One region of the Streptomyces sp. NPDC087420 genome, then DNA from elsewhere that is predicted to be linked to it. Evidence: riboswitches for the same ligand, from Rfam matches in the RefSeq annotation. Region 1 holds a riboswitch; each other region holds the start of a gene.
The links. A riboswitch is a leader RNA that binds a small molecule or an ion and turns the genes downstream of it on or off. The one in region 1 is predicted to bind cyclic di-AMP.

Region 1 (4,451 bases):
ACGCGGCGACGTCGAGCGCGAGCGCGATGTCGCGGCCCGGCGCGTAACCGGCTTCCTTGATGGCTTCGAGGATGAGGTCGAGCGCGGCGCGGTTGGAGTCCAGGTTCGGCGCGAAGCCGCCCTCGTCACCGAGGCCGGTCGACAGGCCCTTGTCCTTCAGGACGCGCTTGAGCGTGTGGTAGACCTCGGCGCCCCAGCGCAGGGCCTCGGAGAAGGACTCCGCGCCGATCGGGGCGATCATGAACTCCTGGATGTCCACGTTCGAGTCGGCGTGCGAGCCGCCGTTCAGGATGTTCATCATCGGAACGGGCAGCAGGTGCGCGTTCGGGCCGCCGAGGTAGCGGAAGAGCGGCAGGTCGGAGGCCTCGGAGGCGGCGTGCGCGACGGCGAGGGAGACGCCGAGGATGGCGTTGGCGCCGAGCGACGACTTGTCCGGGGTGGCGTCCAGGTCGAACATCGCCTGGTCGATGAGGCGCTGCTCGGTGGCGTCGTACCCGACCAGCTCCGGGCCGATCTGCTCGATGACGGCGAGGACGGCCTTCTCGACACCCTTGCCCTGGTAACGGTTGGGGTCACCGTCGCGGAGTTCAAGGGCCTCGAACGCACCGGTGGAGGCACCGGAGGGGACAGCAGCACGGCCGGTGCTGCCGTCGTCGAGGCCGACCTCGACCTCGACCGTGGGGTTGCCTCGGGAGTCGAGGATTTCCCGGGCTACGACGACGTCGATGGACGGCACGAGCATCTCCTTCATGGGATGTGACGCTTTGGGTGCGGGGCCGCTCGGCCGCGCGACACGAGCCTAACCGGCCCCGGGCCGTCGGCAGGCCGGTGCCCGCCCGCTGGGACGAAATGAAGACGTCATCCTGATGACATGGGGGCGAACGGGCGTGGGGCGGGCCGTTCCGGCCGGTCGTGCGGCCGGGCACGTGGCTGGGTCGTGCGGCTGGGCGCGTGGCTGGGTCGTGCGGCCGGGCGCGTGCCTCGGTCGTGCGGCCGGAACGGGGAAACCCCGGCCCGCGCGCGTACGGGGGAAGAACGCGCGGAGCCGGGGTGGACCGGGGTGGGGCCGCGGAGGGGGACGGACGGCCCCGGGGGGTGAGCGGGTCAGCTCACCGTGCGACCGGGCTCAGCTCAGGTGGAGCTGCTGGCCCGGGAAGATCACGTCCGCGTCCGTGACGATGTCCTTGTTCAGGTCGAACAGCTTCTTCCAGCCACCCTTGACGTGGTGACCGGCGGCGATCTTCGACAGGGTGTCGCCGGACTTGACCTTGTACTCGCCGTCACCCTTCTTGATCGTGGTGGGACGGCTCGTACCGCGCGAGGCCGGCTGCTCGGCGCTGCGCGTCGACGGCGCGGACTGCTGCGGCGCGGACTGCTGCGGCTGCGCGGCGGGCTGCTCGGCCGGCTGCGACGGGGCGGCCGGGGCGGAGTCGTTCGAGGCGCCGGAGAGGCCCACACCACAGCTCGGCCACGCGCCCTTGCCCTGGCCCGCGAGGACCTTCTCGGCGACGGCTATCTGCTGGGACTTGGAGGCCTGGTCGGCGCGGGCGGCGTAGGCGGTGCCGCCGTACGCGGCCCAGGTGGACGGGGTGAACTGGAGCCCGCCGTAGAAGCCGTTGCCGGTGTTGATGGACCAGTTGCCGCCGGACTCGCACGCGGCGACCTGGTCCCACTCGGCGGTGGTGGCGGCGGAGGCGGACGTGGCGCCGAGCAGCGGGACCGCGACGGCGGCACCGGTCACCCCGGCGAGCGTGGCGTAACGGACGGCCTTGGACGGACGGCGGTGCTTGGCCTTGGAACGCAGCATGAAGCTATCTCCTCACCGACGCCTGCGAGGTCAGCTGTCGGGTTCGGGCCAAGTGAGTTGCCCGGCCGCGTGCCAACGGGGCCTTCCGGCCTCGCTGTACGCGGCTTCACCCCGAGCCGGTCGTCGGCCGTCTCTCGACGGCCGGGGCCGGCACCTAACCTTTGGGTCCCCCGCTCCTGCCTTCGGCGCTTGACGCGACGATTACTCCCCCCGACCGACGGCAGGATTCGGCGTGACGGTCGACGAGGCCCGCGGTGCGAGCGGTTCAGACCGTAGACACAGGTCCACCCGATGTTCAAAGAGCCCGATCCGGGAAAAATCGCCCGAACTCCCCTGTGTTCCGTCTGTGTTTTCGCAGGTGAGGGCCGAAAACGTGCCACCTGGGGGCCAAAGGTCCTCTGTTGAGACAAAGAGACCCTTGTCTCACTTGCGCAGAAGTGGACATAGGGTCTCCAACCGCCCCCGGAGGCGGACCGGGGGCGGACCGTCAACTGCTCCTACTTCACGCCGAGATCAACGGTCTGGCCAGGCAGGATGAGATCGGGGTCGGAGCCGAGCACGTCCTTGTTCGCCTCATAGAGGGCGGACCAGCCGCCCTCGACCCCGTTCTCGTCCGCGATACGCCACAGGCAGTCACCGGCGCGTACGACGTACTCGCCGTCGGGGGTGCCGGCGACGCCGGTCGTCACACCCTCCGCGTCACGTGTCACCCCGTCACCTCGGGAGGCGTGACGGCCGCTTTCGCGCTCTTCGCCCGAGTTGTCCGGCGTGGCGCCGGTCGCGCCGGGGGAGGCCGCCGGGGCCTCGGGGGCCGCGCCGCCGCGGTGCTTGCCCTTGACGGTGTCCGTGGTGGCTCCGGAGGAGGGGGTGGCGGAGCGGGAAGGGCTGGGCGTGCCCGCGTCCGTGGCGCCGGTGTCCGTACCGTCGCCGCTGCCGCCCCGCTCGTCGCCCGCGCTCTTCGCACGTGCGGAGGGGGTGCTGTCGGGAGTGGTCGGGGTGGTGTCGGAGCCTTCCGCCCGATCCGTGTCCGCCGCGCTGCCGGGCTCCGTGGACGCCTCCGGGGTCGCGGACTCCTCGGTTGCCCCGGGAGCCGCTCCGGGGTCCACCTGGGGCTCCTCGGTGTTCTTCAGGAGTCCCGCGACGGGCGCGCAGCTGGCCCAGGCCGACGGGCCCTGGGCGTCGAGGATCTTCTCGGCGACCGCTATCTGCTGCGAGCGGCTGGCGAGGTCGGGGCGGGTCGCGTAGTCGCCGCCGCCGAAGTCGTCCCAGGTCTCCTGGGCGATCTGGAGTCCGCCGTAGTAACGGTTGCCGAGGTCCGCGCTCCACGCGCCCCCGCTCTCGCAGTCGGCGACGCGGTCCCAGGTGGAGGCGTCCGCCGCGCTCGCGGAGGTGGCGCCGAGCAGAGGAATGGCGATCGCGGAGCCGGTCACCCCCGCCGCGACGATGAGGGCGGGCGCCTGGCGGGGGCGACGGTGTCGGCCGTTCGCGGACATGCGGTTGCCTTCCGTGTGCCGTACGACGCAGGGAGCGTCACACGTGAAATCGACTACAGCGTGTGGCTGCTGAGCTGTCGGTGAACGTAGCCGGACTCGAACGCTTGTCACAAGTCGATGCAGGGGAGATCACGTGAAAGTCACATTCCTGACGGACCGTCAGTTATTTCAGGGCTGCTGGTCAGCTGGGCAAAGGCGTGAACTGCACCGGAAGTGTGCGCAATCCACGCATGATGAGCCCTCCCCGCCACCGCAAATCGGCTGGATCTCCCGCAAGTCGCACATCGGGCAGGCGCGTCAGCAGCGTGCCGAGCGCGGCCTGTCCTTCCAGCCGGGCGAGCGGCGCGCCGACGCAGTAGTGGATGCCGTGTCCGTAACCGAGATGCTGATTGTCACGCCGTGCGAGATCCAGCCGGTCCGGATCCTCGAACCGCGCGGGGTCCCGGTCGGCCGCCGCGAGGACCACCAGGACGGGATCGCCGGTCGCGACCGCCTGCCCGCCGAGCGTCAGCGGCTCGGTGGCATACCGCCACGTCGCCAGTTCCACCGGCCCGTCGTAGCGCAGCAGTTCCTCGACGCCGGTCGCCAGCAGGCCGCTCTCCCCCGCGTCGAGCGAGGCCTGGAGCAGCGCGCGCTGCCCCGGGTGGCGCAGCAGCGCGTACATGCCGTTCCCGATGAGGTTGACGGTCGTCTCGAACCCGGCGAAGAGAAGGATGAAGGCCATCGCGGCGGCCTCGTTCTCGGTGAGGTGCTCGCCGTGGTCGCTCGACCGGATCAGGTCGGAGATCAGGTCGTCGCCCGGGTTCTCCCTCTTACGGTGGATGAGTTCGGCGAGATAGCTCCGCATCTTCTTGACCGACCGCGCGACGCCGCCGCGCGGGCCGCCGCCGTGGCGGATCATCATCCCGGCCCAGTCGCGGAAGTCGTCCTGGTCCTCGCGCGGCACCCCGAGCAGGTCGCAGATCGCGTAGATGGGGAGAGGGAAGGCGAAGTCGTGGATGAGGTCCGCCTCGCCCTTCGCCGCGAAGCCGTCGATGAGACGGTCCGTCAGCTCCTGCACGCGTGGCGCGAATTGAGCCACGCGCCGGGGGGTGAAGGCCTTGGACACGAGCCGCCGCAGCCGGGTGTGGTCCGGCGGGTCGATGTTCAGC
Region 2 (4,451 bases), on a different contig from region 1:
TACCACCCGGGACAGACGCCGTACGACCGCTTCCTCGCCAAGTGCCATGACCTGGCGGCCCGTGGGGTGCGGTTCAGCGTCGGCGTGGTCGGCCTGCCCGAGCATCTGGAGCACGCGCGCCGGCTCCGCGCGGAGCTGCCGGAGCACGTCTATCTCTGGATCAACGCGGCCGAGGGGCACACGTACGGCGACGACGAGGCCGCCCGGTGGACGGACCTCGACCCGCTGTTCCCGTACAGCCGCCATCCGCACCGCTCGGCCGGGCTGCCCTGCCGCACGGGCGAGTCGGTCATCTCCGTGGACGGCGACGGTACGGTACGGCGCTGCCACTTCGTCCGCGCCGAGCTGGGCAACCTGTACGACGGTTCGTACCGCGCGGCCCTCGGTCCCCGGGGCTGTCCGCTGGCCGTGTGCGACTGCCACATCGGCTATGTGCACCTGGAGACGCTGCCGTTGTACGACGTGTTCGCGGGCGGGGTGCTGGAGCGCGTCCCGGCCGGGCCCGCCGCGCAGGCCGGCCCCGTACCGGTGTCCCTGTCCATATCCCCGTCCCTCGCGGGGCGCATCAGCACTTGAGCGGCAGCAGGTCGGGACGTTTGGCCGCCACGTGATCACCGGAGGACTCGCCGCGCAGCCGCCGGCCGATCCAGGGCACCAGGTGCTCCCTGGCCCAGTGGATGTCGTCGCGCCGCACCTCGAACGTGCCGCGCGGCACCTGCGGCGGCCACGGCTGGTCCGGGTCGGCGGGCACGTCGAGGCCGAGCACCTGCCCGGCGCGCAGCGCGACCCGGGTGTGGCCCTCGGGCGACAGGTGGAGGCGGTCGCTGCCCCAGGCCCGCCGGTCCTGGACGGACTTGAGCGACCACAGGTCGAGGACCGGGCAGTCGTACCGGTCGGCGATGGACCGGACGTGCGCGGTGTAGGTGGCGATCTTGCCGCGCAGATGCCGCAGCACGGGTACGTTCCTGGGGTCGAAGCCGGTCGTCACCATGACCGTTCCGACCGCGCCGGACAGGTCGGCGACGGCCCGCTCGAAGCGCTCGGCCACGTCGTCGGGGTCGGAGCCCGGCCGGATGATGTCGTTGCCGCCCGCGCAGAAGGTCACCAGGTCCGGGGCGAGTTCACGGGCCCGCGGGATCTGTTCCTCGACGATGTGGTCGAGCAGCCGGCCCCGTATCGCGAGATTCGCGTACCGGAAATCGCCGTGGACGGTGTCCGCGGCCTTTCCCGGCTCGCCGGGAACGGGGAGTTGGTCGGCGAGCAGAACGGCGAGCCGGTCCGCCCAGCCCACATACGTCCCGTCAGGCCCCGGATCGCCCACGCCCTCCGTGAAACTGTCACCGAGCGCTGCGTACGACCCGAATGTGCCACGTCTTCTCGTTCTCGAATCGTCTGCCACAGCAGCACATCATTCACCCGGGGATGTGACCTACGCGACCGTAACAAGAGATTGACGCAGGGTGAGATATGCCATCGGTCAAGTTTGGCCCAAACGGGAATAGCCCCGCTCCGGTGAAAAGGAATCACCGGAGCGGGGCCGAAGAGAGCCCGGAGGGGATCAGATGACGACGCCCTGCTGGCGCAGGAAGGCCAGCGGGTCGACGTCCGAGCCGTAGTCGGGGCCGGTACGGATCTCGAAGTGCAGGTGCGGTCCCGTCACGTTGCCGGTGGCGCCGGAGAGCCCCAGCTGCTGGCCCTCGCTGACGGACTGTCCGGCGGAGACGGCGATCGAGGACAGGTGGGCGTACTGCGAGTACATCCCGTCCGCGTGCCGGATGACGACCTGGTTGCCGTACGAGCCGCCGTCACCGGCGCTCACGACGGTGCCCGCGCCGACGGCCTTCACCACGGTGCCCGAGGGCGCCAGGAAGTCCACGCCGGTGTGGTAGCCGCTCGACCAGTTGCTGCCCGAGGCGTGGTACGGCGTGCCGATGGCGATGCCGGAGACCGGCAGTGTGAAGGCGGAGGCCTTCTTCACGGCCGTCTCGGCCGCCGGGGCGGCCTTCTTCACCGGCGCGGCCTTCTTGGGCGCGGTGCGCTCGGCGGAGCGGGAGGCCGTGGTGGGGGCCTTGGCGCGGTCGGCCGCGGGGGCCTTGGCGCCGAGGGTCAGCTTCTGGCCGGGGTGGATCAGCGACGGGTCGGAGCCGATGACGCGCTTGTTGTCCGCGTACAGCTTCTTCCAGCCGCCCGCGATCTTCTTCTTCTTGGCGATCTTCGACAGGGAGTCGCCGGAGACCACGCGGTAGGTCGCGGCGGTCTTCGCGGCGGCGGCCCGCGTCACGGACGCGGGAGCGGCGTGGACGGCGGACGCGGCGGACGCGGTGACGGATCCGGCGGCGGCGGCCGGTGCGGCGTGCGCCCCGGTGGCGCCGATGAGCGGAAGCACGACTGCGGCTCCGCCCGTTCCGGCCAGGACAAATCCGCGGGTGATCGGGTTGCTCTTGGGACGGCGGTGCTTACCCTTGGCGGGCATGGCGAATTCCTCTCCGGCGCCTACGAGGTGAGCTGTCGGGTTCGGGCTGGAGATGCCCGGTCGCGGTTGCCGCGCGACTTCACCCCAAGCCGTCCGCGGAAACGGAACGGCGTACTACCTGGGTCCCCCGCTCCTGCCACGCGTGGATGGTGGGTGGGTACGAATTCCGGGCGGCGGCAGGATTAGGCGTTCCGCTCGGATTGAGGGTGAACGTAAACCGACGCGGACGGCCGGTACAAGCCGCTGGTTCCTCTCATTCGTGCACGCTCCGATATCTTCCGGCCTTTCCGGTCACCCTGCGTGGATATGCGATCTTCGCTTTCCTTCTGACGACGCAATTCCGTTTTCCGTGACCACCACGCACCGTCACGGATATGATCCTGCTCACGGGTCGAGGGCCATCTCCCCCTCGATCGGGGCAGGTTATGCGTAATGCCTCAATACGGACAGATGTCACCAATTACCCGGGCGCCCATGTCGTAGGGTCTCAGTCGACATCGTCGGCGAGCCGCGCCGACGGCAGACACGGAGGAGCAGCCCGTGACCCAGAATCTGCCGCACGTGCCACCGGTCGAGCCGGAGCTGACAGGGGTACGCAACTTCCGCGACGTGGGCGGGCTGCCGACCACGGACGGCAGGAAGGTGCGGTACGGGCGGCTCTACCGCAGCGGGCACCTCGCGGGGGCCACCCCGGCGGACGCCGCTCACCTCGCGTCACTGGGCCTGCACACGGTCTTCGACTTCCGCAACGCGGCCGACGTGCGCCTCGACGGGGAGGACATCGAGCTGCCCGGCGTACGGAACGTGAACATCCCGCTCACGGACCCGGCGGACGGCGCCGAGTTCTGGCGGATGGTCCGGGACGGCGACCTCGGCCAGCTGCGGTCGCTGCTCGCGGACGGGAAGGCGGTGGCCCGGATGATCGGTTCGTACCGCACGATCATCAGGGACCGCACCGCCGAGCACAGCAGGGTCCTGCACGCCCTCGCCGACAACAACGTCCCCGCGCTCATGCACTGCGCGGCGGGCAAGGACCGCGCCGGCCTGTCGGTCGCGGTGTCGCTGCTCGCGGTCGGTGTGGAGCGGGACGCGATCGAGGAGGACTACCTCAAGTCGAACGAGCCGAGCCGCCGCTACAAGGTCCGCCGCAGCGACACCTCACCCGCCGGGATGTCCGCGGAGGTGATGGAGCTGCTGGGCCCGCTCTTCGACGCGCGCGCCGCGTACCTCGAAGCGGCCTTCGACACGATCACGACCACCTGGGGCTCCACCGACCGCTACCTCTCCGAGGGCCTCGGCCTCACCCCGGAGACCCGCGAACGGCTGCGCGAGGGCCTGCTGGACGCGTCCTAGGACGCACCCCGGAAGGCTGCCCTAGGAGCCGACGCTGAACAGCAGGTAGAGGAAGCCCGCGAAGAGGTGGCCCGCGATCAGGTAGGCGAAGAGGCGGATGACGAGCCCCCGGGGCAGGGTGCGGTTCTTCTTGTTCTCCGGCATGGTGTCGAACCTTTCTCGAAGGCCGTCGGTGAAGACCGGCGGAGCCGTCAGTGGAGATCGGCGGCGGGGCTCTGGAGCAGGGTGTGGACGAACAGCAGCTCGGTCCCGCCGGCGTCCGCGGCGGCGAGCCGGTGGGGGGTGAGCGAGTCGAAGTGCGCGCTGTCCCCGGGCCCGAGGATGTGCGTCGCGTCCCCGAGGCCGAGCCGCAGCCGCCCGCCGAGGACGTAGAGCCACTCCTCCCCGGGGTGTACGCGGACGAGGTCGCCCTGCGCCCCGTACGGCACCACGACCCGCAGCGGCTGCATGGCCCGGCCCGAGCCGCCCGCGCGGTGGTACGTCCAGCCGTCGGCCTCGACCGGCTCCTGACGTCCGGCGCGGATGACCGGATCGCGCTCGGCGGGCGCCTCGCCGAGCAGGTCGGCGACGGTCGTGCCGTAGATGCGGGCCAGGGCCAGCAGCATCGGCAGCGAGGGCTGGCGCC
Region 3 (4,451 bases), on a different contig from region 1:
ACGGTGAAGGGGCAGTGGTGGAGCGATCGGTCCGTAGCCCACTCGGTCGATGGCGACTCGCCGCCCGGCGCGGCGGCGACCAGCCTGAGGTGAGCGCGGTACCGTCCGCAGCCGAAGCCGGACCGGGCAGGAGACCACAGGTGGGGAAGCTGAGGAAGCCGGGGCTGAGAAGGCCGGGGAAGGGCGCCGGTGAAGCGGGCTCCGGCTCGGGTGGTACGCGCCCCGCCGCCGGTACGCCCCGGCCGCCCGGCCCCGCCACCGGCTTCGGTACCCGCTTCGAAGGCGGCTTCGACCCCTCCGGCGGTACCGGCAGCACCCCGGTCGCGGTCGGTGGCGGCCGGATCCCGGACGGCGGCTTCATCGACCGGGGCGTGGGCGCGGAGCCCGGCCGTATCGGACGCAGGGTCGTCCGCTACCTGCCCGCGCTGGTGATCGTCGTCGGAGTGATCTTCGACTCCGCGACCCCCACCCGCTTCACCGCCTCGCCCTTCTTCTGCTCCGCCCCCCTGGTCGCCGCTCCGTTCTTCACCCCCCTGGGCACCCTGCTCACCGGCGTCGCCGCCCTCTGCACCGAACTGGTCCTGCGCCTCCTCGACGGCACGGTCGGGAGCGCCGACGCCATCACCGAACTGCTGACGGTCCTCACCGTCTCCGTCCTCGCGCTCGGCATCAACCGGGTCGTGCGCCTGAGCGGCGAGCGCCTCGCGTCCGCCCGGATCATCGCCGAGACGGCCCAGCGCGCCGTGCTGCCCAGACCCGCCGACCGGATCGGCGGACTGCACATCGCCGCGCGGTACGAGGCGGCGCAGGAGGGGGCGTTCATCGGCGGGGACCTGTTCGCCGTACAGGACACGCCGTACGGGGTGCGTCTGGTGGTCGGGGACGTACGGGGGAAGGGCCTGGAGGCGGTCGAGGCGGTGGCGGTGGTCATCGGGGCGTTCCGGGAGGCCGCCGAGCAGGAGAGTTCGCTGGAGGGGGTCGCGCAGCGGCTGGAGCGTGCCCTCACGCGCGAGGGCACGCGGCGGGACGGGATCGACGTCTTCGAGGGCTTTACCACGGCCGTGCTCGCCGAGATCCCGAACGACGAGGCGGTGGTACGGCTGGTCAACCGCGGCCACCCCGAGCCGCTGCTGACCCACGCGGACGGCGTGGTGGTGATGCTGGCACCCGGTGACCACGCGCTGCCGCTCGGGATGAGCGAGCTGGGCGCGTGGCCGGACCGCGCGGACGCGGAGCCGTTCCCGCCGGGGGCGACCCTGCTCTTCTACACGGACGGCCTGTCCGAGGCGCGCAACGCGAAGGGCGTCTTCTACGACGCGCGTGAACGGCTGTCCGGGCGGATCTTCCCGGGGCCCGACGAGATGCTGGACGCGCTCATCGGGGACGTACGCGTGCACACGGGCGGCGGCAACACGGACGACATGGCGCTGCTGGCGGTCAGCCGGCCCGTCCAGGGGCAGCCGGAACGGCGCAGGACGATGCCGGTCGTGCCCTAGGGCGCCCGATGCCCGATGCCCGATGCCCACCGTCCGACGCCCCACCACCCGTTCCGCACGCTCCGTGATCGCCGCGTACCGCTCCGCACAACGCCTGACCACCCGTCAGAAACCTCTGACCCCCCGAGTGGCCACCGAAGACGATCAACTCGCCCGCTTGCGCCTCGATGTGTCCCGTTACGTCCGTTGCGAATTCGTTAACGATCATCCGGAACAGCTTGGAATAAAGCCCATGTCTCTATTAACGTTCGATAACGCAGCGCGGTCGTCCCAGCCGTCGTAAGGACGGCGCCGTGCCGCACGCGCCGAATCCCGCAAGGGAACCGGGGAACCACCAATTGGGGTGAATCGGGGGCTTCTTGCTGCCTTGTGCCGCGAGAGCACCCGTAGGAGACCTTCCTGCTCCGAACCCGTCAGCTAACCCGGTAGGCGAGAAGGAAGGAAAGGAGCGCGCCCCAGTGGCGTCCAACAAGCCTGCCCTCGAAGCCCCCTTCGAAACGGAAACCTTCGAACCGCCGACGTTCGGCACCGAAGCGGACCGGACCTGGGGGGAGTGGAATCCCACCGAGGACTCCCTGCTTCCCCCCGTACGAGGCAGGCACCGCGTCGCCAAGCAGCGCGGACTGGCCCGCAGTTCCACGGTCCTCGGCGTCGGCGTCCTCGCCGCCGTCGGTGCGGGCGGCATCGCCACCGCGCAGGACAAGCCCGCCGTCTCCATATCCCTGCCCGATGCCATCACGGACAATCTTCCGGCCGCCAAGTCGCTGCCGGGCGTGGGTTCGCTGGGTACGGAAGAGGCCAAGCCGAGCGCGCTCGCCACCGACCCGCTGACCACGGCGGGCATGACCACCGCGGACTTCCAGCAGGGCGCCACCGACGCCGGCGAGGCGCTGCGCGCCCGCATCCTCCAGCAGGCCGAGGCGCAGCAGGCCGAGGCCGACGCCACGACCAAGGCGGCCGAGCAGACGGCGGCGGCCGAGAAGGCCGCGGCGGACGCGGAGAAGCGCCAGACCGAGGCCGAGAAGAAGATCCAGGCGGCGAAGGACAAGGCGGAGGCCGAGGCCAAGGCCAAGGCGGCCGCCAAGGCCGAGAAGGAGCGCCTGGCCAAGCTCGCGGAGAGCTACACCCTCCCCGTGGTCTCGTACACGATCACCTCCACCTTCGGCCAGGCCGGCTCCATGTGGTCCTCCGGCTACCACACCGGGCTGGACTTCGCGGCCCCGACCGGCACGCCGATCAAGGCGGTCCACAGCGGCACGGTCCAGTCGGCCGGCTGGTCCGGCTCGTACGGCTACCGCACGGTGCTGGAGCTCGACGACGGTACGGAACTGTGGTTCTGCCACCAGTCCTCGATGACCGTCACCGCCGGCCAGAAGGTCTCCACGGGCGAGGTCATCGGCCGCGTCGGCGCGACCGGCAACGTGACGGGCCCGCACCTGCACCTGGAGGTCCACGCCCCGGGCGGCACGGGCATCGACCCGATGGGCTGGCTCCAGAGCAAGGGCCTCAACCCGTAGCGGATCGATCGCGCGCCGGGGGCGGCGGAACAGCACCGGCCCCGGCGTTGTCGAGCCCGGGCCGGAATAGCCCCCGGCCCCCGCGTCGTTGGGGCAGTTCATGACAGATCTCCGCACCCTCGGCTCCTCCGACCTCCGGGTCTTCCCCCTCTCCCTCGGCGGCAACGTCTTCGGCTGGACGTCCGACGAGGCCGAATCCTTCGCCGTCCTGGACGCGTACGCGGCCGTGGGCGGCAACTTCGTGGACACCGCCGACACGTACTCCTCCTGGGCGCCGGGACACCAGGGCGGTGAGTCGGAGACCGTCCTCGGGAACTGGATCGCCGCGCGCGGCAACCGCTCCGAGGTGGTCGTCGCGACCAAGGTCGGCGCCCACCCCCAGTACAAGGGCCTGCGGGCGGCCACCATCAAGGGCGGGGTCGAGGAGTCGCTGCGCCGGCTCCGTACGGACTACATCGACCTCTACTACACGCACTTCGACGACCCCGAGGTGCCGGTCGAGGAGATCATCACCGCGCTGGACCAGCTGGTGAAGGACGGCAAGGTCCGGGCGATAGCCGCGTCCAACCTCAGCACCGAGCGGCTCGCCGCCTCGCTCGCCTTCTCCGAGAGTGAGGGGCTGGCCCGCTACGAGGTCCTCCAGCCCCGCTACAACCTGGTCTCCCGCGACACCTACGAGGGCCCGCTCCAGGACCTCGTGGCCGAGCACGGGCTGTCCACCGTGCCGTACTCGTCGCTCGCGGCGGGCTTCCTCACCGGCAAGTACCGCCCCGGGACCACGGTCGACAGCCCGCGGGCGGCGGGGGCGGGCGCCCACCTGGAGACCGAGCGCGGCCAGGCCGTGCTCGCCGCGCTGGACCGGGTCGCCGGGGCCCGTGGCGTCGAGGTCGGCACGGTCGCGCTGGCGTGGCTGGCGGCGCAGCCGACCGTGGTGGCCCCCCTGGCGTCCGCGCGGACCGTCGAGCAGCTGCCGGTGCTGCTGGCGTCGACCGGACTGGAGCTGACGGCGGAGGAGTTGGCGGACCTGACCGCCGCATCCGCGTAGCACGTGGGGGAGTTGTCAGTCGCGGTACGGGTTGTAGCCGTCGTAGTCGATGTACGGCGGCGGCACCCGTACCCGGCCCGTGGCCCGCGCCGCGTACGTGAGCGCGGGCCCGGCGATCCCCCTGCGCTGCCACAGGTGGTGCAGCAACTCCCGCTCCCGCTCGGCGAAGTCGGGCGCGCCGGCCTCACGCTCCGCCCGGTGGCGCAGGAAGGCCAAGGACGTCGCGAACGCCTCGTACTCCCCGACGGCCCGCGCCGCCCGCGCCCCGTACGCACGGCCCGCGAAGTCGCGTGCCATCGTGCGCGCCCGCATCGAGGAGAGCGCGAGCGGCGCGGCGGGGACCAGCCAGCCGGCGGCGGAGTACGCGGGCAACTCGGCGGAGATCGTGCGCAG

Region 2: linked by a shared signal. The riboswitch ahead of ACIO1C_RS26075 (peptidoglycan DD-metalloendopeptidase family protein) and the one ahead of ACIO1C_RS20900 (transglycosylase family protein) in region 1 are both predicted to bind cyclic di-AMP.
Region 3: linked by a shared signal. The riboswitch ahead of ACIO1C_RS03480 (M23 family metallopeptidase) and the one ahead of ACIO1C_RS20900 (transglycosylase family protein) in region 1 are both predicted to bind cyclic di-AMP.

The regions. Positions count from the first base shown of each region.
Region 1 covers NZ_JBIUXU010000009.1:304,990-309,440, reverse strand. The annotation lists gene eno (phosphopyruvate hydratase) at 1-742, opposite strand, end outside; gene ACIO1C_RS20900 (transglycosylase family protein) at 1,127-1,807, opposite strand; cyclic di-AMP (ydaO/yuaA leader) riboswitch at 1,812-2,005, opposite strand; gene ACIO1C_RS20895 (transglycosylase family protein) at 2,305-3,300, opposite strand; gene ACIO1C_RS20890 (cytochrome P450) at 3,482-4,451, opposite strand, start outside.
Region 2 covers NZ_JBIUXU010000012.1:335,318-339,768, reverse strand. The annotation lists gene ACIO1C_RS26085 (STM4011 family radical SAM protein) at 1-576, shown strand, start outside; gene ACIO1C_RS26080 (SGNH/GDSL hydrolase family protein) at 566-1,399, opposite strand; gene ACIO1C_RS26075 (peptidoglycan DD-metalloendopeptidase family protein) at 1,559-2,473, opposite strand; cyclic di-AMP (ydaO/yuaA leader) riboswitch at 2,478-2,639, opposite strand; gene ACIO1C_RS26070 (tyrosine-protein phosphatase) at 3,014-3,826, shown strand; gene ACIO1C_RS26065 (DUF6126 family protein) at 3,848-3,970, opposite strand; gene ACIO1C_RS26060 (helix-turn-helix domain-containing protein) at 4,018-4,451, opposite strand, start outside.
Region 3 covers NZ_JBIUXU010000002.1:18,662-23,112, reverse strand. The annotation lists gene ACIO1C_RS03485 (PP2C family protein-serine/threonine phosphatase) at 360-1,496, shown strand; cyclic di-AMP (ydaO/yuaA leader) riboswitch at 1,790-1,943, shown strand; gene ACIO1C_RS03480 (M23 family metallopeptidase) at 1,955-3,013, shown strand; gene ACIO1C_RS03475 (aldo/keto reductase) at 3,114-4,058, shown strand; gene ACIO1C_RS03470 (PrsW family intramembrane metalloprotease) at 4,074-4,451, opposite strand, start outside.